DNA from 3 places in the Peribacillus muralis genome. Region 3 is predicted to be linked to each of the others. Evidence: riboswitches for the same ligand, from Rfam matches in the RefSeq annotation. Region 3 holds a riboswitch; each other region holds the start of a gene.
What was found. Region 3 has a riboswitch for S-adenosylmethionine ahead of mtnW (2,3-diketo-5-methylthiopentyl-1-phosphate enolase). Riboswitches for the same ligand answer to the same signal wherever they lie in the genome.
Positions count from the first base shown of each region.

Region 1: another riboswitch for S-adenosylmethionine. It lies ahead of ABE28_RS19170 (methionine ABC transporter ATP-binding protein); the one in region 3 lies ahead of mtnW (2,3-diketo-5-methylthiopentyl-1-phosphate enolase).
Region 2: another riboswitch for S-adenosylmethionine. It lies ahead of ABE28_RS21780 (O-acetylhomoserine aminocarboxypropyltransferase/cysteine synthase family protein); the one in region 3 lies ahead of mtnW (2,3-diketo-5-methylthiopentyl-1-phosphate enolase).

Region 1 covers NZ_CP017080.1:3,942,363-3,945,636, reverse strand. The annotation lists gene ABE28_RS25855 (hypothetical protein) at 125-280, shown strand; gene ABE28_RS19175 (GNAT family N-acetyltransferase) at 307-1,017, shown strand; SAM riboswitch class I at 1,145-1,256, shown strand; gene ABE28_RS19170 (methionine ABC transporter ATP-binding protein) at 1,415-2,437, shown strand; gene ABE28_RS19165 (methionine ABC transporter permease) at 2,451-3,101, shown strand; gene ABE28_RS19160 (MetQ/NlpA family ABC transporter substrate-binding protein) at 3,123-3,274, shown strand, end outside.
Region 2 covers NZ_CP017080.1:4,471,274-4,474,547, reverse strand. The annotation lists gene ABE28_RS21800 (arsenate reductase family protein) at 1-91, shown strand, start outside; gene gcvH (glycine cleavage system protein GcvH) at 188-571, shown strand; gene ABE28_RS21790 (toprim domain-containing protein) at 660-1,010, shown strand; gene ABE28_RS21785 (thioredoxin family protein) at 1,029-1,337, shown strand; SAM riboswitch class I at 1,499-1,604, shown strand; gene ABE28_RS21780 (O-acetylhomoserine aminocarboxypropyltransferase/cysteine synthase family protein) at 1,706-3,016, shown strand; SAM riboswitch class I at 3,136-3,250, shown strand.
Region 3 covers NZ_CP017080.1:2,715,738-2,719,011, forward strand. The annotation lists gene ABE28_RS13135 (methylthioribulose 1-phosphate dehydratase) at 1-63, opposite strand, end outside; gene ABE28_RS13140 (2-hydroxy-3-keto-5-methylthiopentenyl-1-phosphate phosphatase) at 60-719, opposite strand; gene mtnW (2,3-diketo-5-methylthiopentyl-1-phosphate enolase) at 726-1,958, opposite strand; SAM riboswitch class I at 2,062-2,212, opposite strand; gene ABE28_RS13150 (pyridoxal phosphate-dependent aminotransferase) at 2,328-3,274, opposite strand, start outside.

The sequences.
Region 1 (3,274 bases), 1.2 Mb from region 3:
TAGATAAAAAATCTTTGCTAGCATTGAATATTTAAATCACCTCCGTCTGGAATATCCTGTTAATATATAGTATACATGATTTTACAAGCGCATGCCTCGTACGCGTTCAGGTGGAAAAGGTGAGATGAAGGAAGTGAATAACGAAGCTTTCTCTTTAAAAGAACATTTGCAGCAGTTGGAGGAGAGTTTAGTAACGTCCGAGATTCGTAAATCAGTGGAAGCACTTGCACGGATATTGAAGGGTGGCTTCTTTAAGTTCGGCAGTTCAGGCCGGATATAGTCAAAAAGCGATTGTATGGGGTCAGAATGATCTTAAGCGATTTTGACATGCATCCCTTATCCGAAGATACCGTGTTAACGAAGTTTCTGAATTTTGATGAAGTGATGGCCGAGCATACGATAAGAAGTTCAATCTGGCAATATCGTAATGGCAGCTGGCAAATGTTTTTTCATCAAGGGACGAAAACGAATTGCCCTCTTATTAACAGCAAAGTGTGCATGAACGTATCAAGAAATTATCCCAACAAAACGAAAGAGGGAGATGGAATGATCTTTCGAACCATTAATATCGACAAAGATAAGGAAACAATCGTTGCATTCCGGAAGGATTCGTATGTGGTAAGCTTTGGGTCGGAAGAAGGTTTTGGCGATGAAGAGGCCTATCTGCAGCGAATGCGGGAGAGGGTGTGCCAGTTTCCGGATGGGCAGGTGATCATCGAACGGGATCGGAAGCCGATCGGACAGATGGAGCTTCAAATTCGCCAGTATGACGGGGCTGAGATCGGCTATGTGAATCTGTTTTATCTTATTCCGGAATACCGCGGTAAAGGGCTTGGCAAGGAGTTGGTCAGCTATGCAGAATTCTTTTTCAGGAAATTCGGGGTATCCGAATATCAGTTAAGGGTGTCTCCAGATAATCAGGATGCGCTTCGTTTATATTCGAAGTCAGGAATGGTGAAGCTACGGGAGGAAAACGAAAGGTATCCTGTATGGAGAATGAGTAAATTCTTGCTATAAGTATTTTGATATAGTAAATAAACGATAAATTAACTATCCTATTAAAATATTTCGAATGTTGGAAATGGTGGTTGACTTCTACGAAATTTGAGTTTATAGTGAAGGACATAATTAAATATTACGTTATTTCTTATCAAGAGATGTGGAGGGACTTGGCCCTATGATACCTCGGCAGCGGGTTTTTACTTTTGTAAAAATACTGTGCTAATTCCAACGGACGAAAGTTTGAAAGATAAGAAGGAGCTTTTCTTAGATAATTAAATTAAGAGTTTACTCTTTTTTATTTCTAAAAGAGGCCTCTTCTGTCTGATGACGGAGGAGGCCTCTTTTGTTTATTCATGGCAAAGCTCTTCTCTGATATGAAATCGAAAAAATGAACAACGTGGGAGGAGACAGGATGATAGAGTTTCAGCATGTTAAAAAAGTTTACGAAACAAAGAAGCAGACCGTCGAAGCATTGAAAGGAATTGATTTGACCGTTGAGAAGGGGGATATATTCGGTGTTGTCGGTTATAGCGGGGCTGGGAAAAGTACGTTGATCAGGTTGGTCAATTTGCTGGAACATCCTTCTGAAGGTAGGGTAATCGTCGGCGGGAAGGAGCTCACTTCATTGAACCCGAAGGAATTGCGGGCAGAAAAGAAGAAAATAGGGATGATCTTTCAGCATTTCAACTTACTAAACTCAAAGACCGTTTTTGATAACATTGCGATGCCGCTCGTTTTATCGGGCACGCCGAGTAGGGAAATCAAAGACAGGGTTGGCGAGCTGCTTGAGTTCGTCGGCTTATCCAGTAAGGCAAAGAGCTATCCGGAACAATTATCCGGCGGTCAAAAGCAGCGAATCGGGATTGCGCGGGCATTGGCCACCAACCCATCGATCCTTTTATGTGATGAAGCGACATCTGCGTTGGACCCGCAAACAACGAGTGCCGTTCTGCAGCTGTTGAAGAAAATCAATAAAGAATACGATATCACCATTTTGCTCATCACCCATGAGATGTCCGTGATCAGGGAAATTTGCAATAAGGTGGCGGTGATGGAGGGTGGATACGTCGTTGAACAAGGGTCAGTGTTCGAGGTTTTTGCCAAGCCCCAAACCGAAATCGCCAAAAACTTCGTGAGAACGGTGATCCATGATGAGATTCCGCAAAGTTTCCTAAAAAGGATAGGGACACACGTTCCGATTATTTGGAAAATTAATTTTATTGGGACTACTTCCGGTACCCCGCTGCTTTCGACGATCTCGAAGAAATATGATGTTCACTTAAGTGTATTATCTGCCAATATTTCCGAAATTCAAGAAACGCCGTTTGGGAATTTGATCATCGAAGTGACAGGTGACAAACAAGAGGTAGCCGAGGCGTATCAATATATTAAAGATGAGGGAATTCTCGTCCAGGAGGTGCAGGTAAATGGGTAATTCACTTTGGGGAATGGAAATAACGGCAGATCAGCTATCGACTGCTTTCGGCGACACTCTTTATATGGTAGCCCTCTCGTTGATTTTTTCCGGACTGATCGGACTTCCGCTGGGCGTCTTGCTCGTCATAACAAGGAAGGGTCACATCATGGATAATAAATGGATCTTCAATGTATTGAACCCAATCATAAATATTGTGCGTTCGGTTCCATTCATCATCTTGCTTGTTGCAATCATTCCGTTCACTAGATGGATCGTAGGCACGGGAATTGGTTCGAATGCGGCAATTGTTCCACTTGTTTTCTACGCCGCGCCTTATATTGCCCGGCTTGTGGAAAACTCCCTGTTGGAGGTGGATAAAGGAATCATCGAGGCAGCCCAGGCAATGGGGGCGACAACATGGCAGATCATTTATCGCTTTTTGATTCCTGAGGGACTCAGTTCGCTGATCCTTACATTTACAACAGCGACGATCGGGCTTGTTGGTGCCACGGCGATGGCAGGAGCGGTCGGTGCAGGCGGGGTCGGGGATCTAGCTTTGGCTTACGGTTATCAAAGATTCGATACGATGACGATGGTCGTCACGGTAGCAGTGCTCGTGATCATCGTTCAATTACTGCAATCCACCGGGAACTTCGTTTCCAGAAAAATCAGAAGAAGATAAACATATCAGGAGGTAGGAGACATGAAGAAAATTTTAGTAACGATCATCGTATTGACATTTGCACTTATCACGGCAGCATGCGGAAACGAGAAGGGGGCATCAGGCGGTTCAGATGATGTGAAAACAGTGAAAGTCGGTGTCAGCAGTGGGGATACGCGAACGTGGGAGTACAT
Region 2 (3,274 bases), 1.8 Mb from region 3:
CGGGATGCTTCTGAAAAGGCCGATCGTTACCGATGGGGCCAAGGTGACAGTAGGCTTCAAAGAAGAGCAATTCGAACAGGTTTGGAACTAAAATTATACAAAAATTTGGTTAATTCCTTACTTAAATAATGTTTCTACTTTATAATGTAATAGAAAATACAAGCTGTACATATGGAGGGAATCAATAATGACGACAACACCAAAAGAACTTCGTTACACGAAAGAACATGAATGGGTCAAAACCGAAGATGGAACAGTCCGCATCGGGATCACGGCTTTTGCCCAATCGGAACTTGGGGACATCGTTTTCGTCGAGCTTCCGGAGGTCGGTGACGAGCTCAAAGCCAACGAGCCATTTGGAAGTGTTGAATCGGTTAAGACCGTTTCTGAGCTGTATGCTCCGATCAGCGGCAAGGTTGTCGAAGTGAACGAAGATTTAAGTGACAACCCAGAGTATGTGAATGAATCTCCTTTTGAAAAAGCATGGATGATCGTGGTTGAACCAACGAACAGCAGTGATGTTGAAGGGCTTATGAGTGCGGAAGAATATGAAAGCTTGATCAACGGGTAAGACGAAAGAGAGAGGAGGCTGACCGGTCTGCTCTCTTTTTCCTTTTGTGTCTGGCAGTTGTCCACAATTCGTGAAATGGAGTGATGACATGGAATGCGGCGATTATGATAAAGTGATCATTGTAGAAGGCAGCTCCGACAGAAAAAAGGTTGCCTCCGTTTTGAATGAAGTTGTGGAAATAAGATGTACGAATGGGACCATTTCAATAACCAAACTGGATGAATTGGTGGAGGAATTGATGGACCGGGATGTTTATCTCCTCTTTGATGCAGATGAATCGGGAGAAAAGCTGCGAAAGCAATTTCGAAGGGAAATGCCGGAAGCGAACCACCTTTACATTAATAAAATGTACAAAGAAGTGGAAAGCTCGCCGGAACATCATATTGCAACTGTACTTCTATCTGCCAACATGAATGTAAAAATGAAATTTTTAAGTTAAAGGGTGAAAGACTGAGTGATGCAGGAGTGGAAAGAGGAAACGTGCAAGCTAGCTATTGAAAACGGGGAAACCTTTTGCCTATATTTATATACGCCCTTATGCGGCACGTGTCAGGTCGCCTCTAAGATGCTGGATATATCTTTGCAATTATTCCCGGAAATGATGGCAGGCAAAATGAATATGAACTATGTCCAAGGGATGGCCGAAACATATGAAATCGAAAGTGTCCCCTGTTTATTGCTCTTTAAGGGAGGACAACTTCATGAAAAAATATATGCCTTTCAATCCGTTCCGTATCTGTATGGCTTGCTTAAGGAACTTAGCTAGGAACCCAACCGGAAACGGATTGGGTTCTTGGCTTTATTTTTTTCAACGAAAAAAGAAATAAAAACAAAGAATATTCTAACAATTTATTGACTGGGTAATCGTAAAATGCTATATTTTGAATGTAGAAATTACTGTTGCAAGAAAAGATCAAAATTAAATAGTTCTTATCAAGAGTGGCGGAGGGACTGGCCCGACGAAGCCCGGCAACCGGTATACATATATATACGGTGCTAATTCCAGCAGAGTTTTGACTCTGGAAGATGAGGTGTGTATGAAAGCCTCTTCTTGTGGAAGTGGTTTTTTTGTGTAGGATAAGAACCATTCCCAGGCTGTTCCAAATAAATCCATAGAAGAAGAGGAGAAAGCACATGTCAGATAAAAAATTGCGTTTCGAAACATTGAGTGTTCATGGCGGGCTGCAAGCAGATGAAACCGGAGCCCGTGCCGTTCCCATTTATCAAAGCAATGCATACTTGTTCAAAGATACGGATCATGCAGCCAATTTATTTGGTTTAAAGGAAACGGGATATATATATACTAGGCTCCATAATCCGACGGTCAGCGTTTTCGAGGAGAGGATGGCGTTATTGGAAGGCGGTATCGGCGGATTGGCAACTGCAAGCGGAATGGCTGCCATTTCCCTGTCAATCCTCAATATTGCCGGTGCAGGGGATGAAATCGTCTCTGCCTCTACCTTATATGGGGGCACGTATAACCTTTTTGAAAACACCCTTCCTAAATACGGAATTAAAGTGAAGTTCGTATCTCCCGATGATCCTGAGAATTTTAGGAGGGCGATTACGCCAAGAACGAAGGCCATTTTCGCTGAAACGATTGGAAATCCCAGTTTGCGGGTCCTCGATATCGAAGCAGTGGCAAAAATCGCCCATGAAGCCCACATACCTTTGATCATCGACAACACCTTTGCTACACCTTACCTTTGCAGACCGATAGATTTTGGAGCGGATATAGTCATCCATTCCGCTACGAAATGGCTCTTGGGTAATGGAACGACATTAGGCGGTGTCATCGTGGATGGAGGCAAATTCGACTGGAACTCGCCGAACTTCCCTGGCTTTACGGAGCCTGATCCAAGCTACGATGGCTTGGTATATGCCGAGGCAGTTGGTCCTGCGGCCTTCATTACAAAAGCCAGGGTGCAATTGCTTCGTGATTTAGGTCCTGCCCTAAGTGCCCAAAGTGCCTTCCAGTTTACGCTTGGCCTAGAAACGCTGCATGTCAGAATGAAGGAGCATCTTGCAAATACGAAGACCGTCATTCAATACTTGAAAAATCATCCTGCCGTGAAATGGGTATCACATCCAGCTGATGAGGATCACCCGGATAAGCCGCTTACCGATAAATATTTGCCTAAAGGAGCGGGGGCCGTCGTGACCTTCGGAATCCAGGGAGATCGTGAAGCAGGGGCAAGGCTCATCAATTCAGTCGAATTATGGTCACATGTAGCGAATGTCGGCGATGCGAAAAGTTTAATCATCCATCCTGCCAGCACCACCCATCAACAGCTGAATGATGCAGGTCTGGTAAAATCAGGGGTGAGTGCCGATCAAGTCCGGCTATCCATCGGGATAGAAAACGTAGAAGACTTAATAGAGGATTTAGAGCAGGCCATCGAAAAAGCGACGGATATCGTTTCACTGGCATCCAAATCGATTTAAGTAAAAAGTCCTGATATTTTTTGTTCTAGAAATATTATACATTGCACTCCTTTTTTATCTGTGATAAAATTTCTCCATACTAATGAACGTAATGATGTACGAAATATTCTATATATTAGCTCTTATCAAGAGAGGTGGAGGGATGTGCCCGATGAAGCCCGGCAACCGACAAGGAGGTTTTTCCTTGGAAAGGTGCCAATTCACACAAAGTGTAAACACTTTGGAAGATGAGAGGAAGGCCAGTTTCTTTATCTGCCT
Region 3 (3,274 bases):
TCGTTCGGCGAGTTCCGCTTTGATTTCCGCTAGCTCCAGCCACTCCTTCGTATCGGTGTTCAAGACTTTACCTCCTCACGCTGCTTTAAAATCTCCATTACATCATAAAACGTTTCGAACCCTCGATGCGGCAGACCTTCACTTATGCATTTCTCAAGCAATATATCACGGGCTATAACAAAATCAGCCCGTTTTGCCGCTTCAAAATCAGTCACGGAATCACCAATTACATACATGAAGTCATCCGCACCAGCCATTTGCCTCATAATCGACGGCTTACAGCAGCCGCACTCATTATTACATTGCTCATCACAAGCATGCGGCCACTCAATATAGATCTTTTTCTTATCAAAGTGGGCATTGTTACAAAAAACCGTGCCTGTGGGCAAGATGTCATTTAATAGTGGGGCAATGAAAAAATCCATGCCTCCGCTTACGATATATAAAGGAAACCCAGCTTGTTTCGTATACTCAACGAAATCATGGAAACCTGGCCGGATGTGTGCTTTCTCCTTCACGAATTGAATGATTTCTGCCTTCAGGTCACTATCAAGCAGGGAAAACATTTCCCCAACCCCAGAGGATATGCTGATTTTTTGCCGAAGAACGTCATCCTTCAACCTTTCCCATTCCGGGGGAGCGAATTTTTTCATGATGGAAATGATGTTATCCGTGTTGGTTATCGTTCCGTCAAAATCACAAAAGATGATTGGTTTCATGCTTTCTCATAGTCCTCCCCATAAAACAAGCGCTTTTTTTAATGCTTCTTCATTTGACGCCGCCTCAGCTAGGTCCTTTCCTTCAAGGACGGCTTCCACAGCAGAACGAAAGGCCTCTGCCCCGCCCTTAGCTCCGTCAGGGTGCCCGTGTATTCCGCCTCCGGCATTGATGACACTGTCCAGTCCGAAATCCTTGATCAAATCGGGTACCATCCCTGGATGAATACCAGCTGAAGGAACTGGAAATGCTTCTTTCCATGAAGGTTCGTCTTTCGTCAATGCACTGGCGATCGCCAATGCTTCCTCTTTTTCAAGTGCGACATTTCCATAAGGGGATGGGAATAATGATAGATCCGCACCTGATAGCCTGACTAATTTACCAAGCAATAGTGGATAGCCGACACCATAAAAGGAGGATGAGCCCAACGCTCCGCTAAATGACGGATGGGCCATGATCGGCAGCTTGATTTGATCATGTTCACTCAGGGCTTGCAATACATCCAAGCCATATGTATGGACGTTGAACAATAAAGCGTCTGCACCCGCATCTGCCGCTTGTTTCGCCTTATCCAATAACTCGAATGTCTTTCCTGATAGATTGACGGCATATAACGTCCGGTGACCAGTACTTTCATGGACTTCGGTCAATATTTTCTTGCCGGTTTTGATTCTTTCAATAAATGGCGTCTGTCCCTGATCAAAGAGGATTTCATCATCTTTAACAAGGTCGACACCCCCCAACGCTTGTTGCTTCAATTGCTCATTATGGAACGTTAGATCACGCCCTAATACACCTTTGAAAATGCTCATGACTAGCGGCCGGTCATACACTCCAATCTTTTTCCTGATTCCTGTAATGCCATATCTGGGACCGGGGAAAGCTTTTTCGATATCCCCGATAAAATCAAGGTCGATCAATTTAACCGCACCGTCCAATGACAGTTTTCCGAAGACCGTGGTCAAAATGGCTGGCAAATCATTTGAGAAATTTCCTGCCGGATACGCGATTTTAATGATCGAACGATACACCTTACGATCGAAGTACCGGTTTGCCCCCTCTTCTTCGGAAAGCGGCGATACGGAGACGACGCGACCCTTATGCTTTTCCAGCTGCTTTTGAACCAGCTGGGGCAGGTCCGTCCATGTTCCTACAGTCAGGCCCAAGGCGATGCCTTCCGCTTTTTTTTCGTGATTCCCATTAAAATCATGAATTAAATAAGTGGCGATTATCTCGCTCATTTGATCACTCCTATAACACGTTAGTAATCTCACGAAGTCATTATCGGACTCTTTAATAATAGTAAAAGCCCCTTCATGACGAAGAGGCTTTAAAAAAGCCATCTTCTTATCTCCCAGCACATATGCTGCAAGAATTAGCACCGTGCCCTGTGGACGAGAAAGTCCGGCGGAGGATTCCGCCCCATCTTACAATGGAATTACGGTCGGTTGCTGGGCTTCATCGGGCTAGTCCCTCCACCTGCTCAAAATAAGAAAACGCTGATATATAGGTACATGGTAGTTTCGAAAGATTAAGAATTTATTTAGTATTCTGACAGGTAATCCATACTTTGTCAATAAGTTTTTAATTGTATGAGGATTCACTAAAGTTTAAAACAGATTTAACCTGCGTATCCGCCCTACAGCCTCCTTGAGCCGCTCTTCGGAGGTCAGAAGCCCGACCCTGACGTATCCTTCGCCAAATTCGCCGAACCCATTTCCAGCAGCTACCGCCACGTGGGCGTGCGTTAATAAATGATCGGCAAAGCTCTCGGAGGTGAATCCCGTTGGTATTTTAAGCCAGGCAAAAAAAGAAGCATCCGGAGCTTTAACCTCCCAGCCAATGTCCCGTAACCCCTCGATGAAAACATTCCTGCGCCCCTCATACACCTTCACCAATTCCTCTACACACTCTTGCGAATCAAGCAAGGCGGTTGCTGCAGCCTCCTGTATCGCCGGAAAAAGGCTCACATATAAATGGTCCTGCAGCAGTTCAAGAGCTTCAATGACACTTTTGTTGCCTACAGCAAAGCCGACCCTCCATCCTGCCATATTGTAAGTTTTCGAGAGTGTATATATTTCTATCCCGACATCCTTCGCTCCCTCTGCCTGGAGAAAGCTAATCGGTTTTCTTCCAGTGTAACCTATTGCCCCATACGCAAAATCATGGACCACACAAATTGAATGCTCTTTAGCATAGGATACGGTTTCGCTAAAAAATTCTCCGGTTGCGGATGCACCTGTAGGATTATTCGGATAGTTCAAGAACATCATTTTGGCTTTATCGAGCACATCTTTATGTATAGCTTCGTAATTCGGTAGAAAAGCATTTTCCTCCTTCAACGGCATGCGTTCCATTTGCGCCTGAGCCAAAACGACACCGGAAAGATAATCAGGATAGCCGGGATCTGGTACGAGTATCGTATCTCCTGGATTCAATAAACACTGCGGCAATTCGACAAGTCCTGCCTTACCGCCAAAAAGAATGGCTATTTCACTTTTTGGATCGAGCTTGACGCCATATTCCCGTTCATAAAAGGAAGCTGCAGCATCTTTTA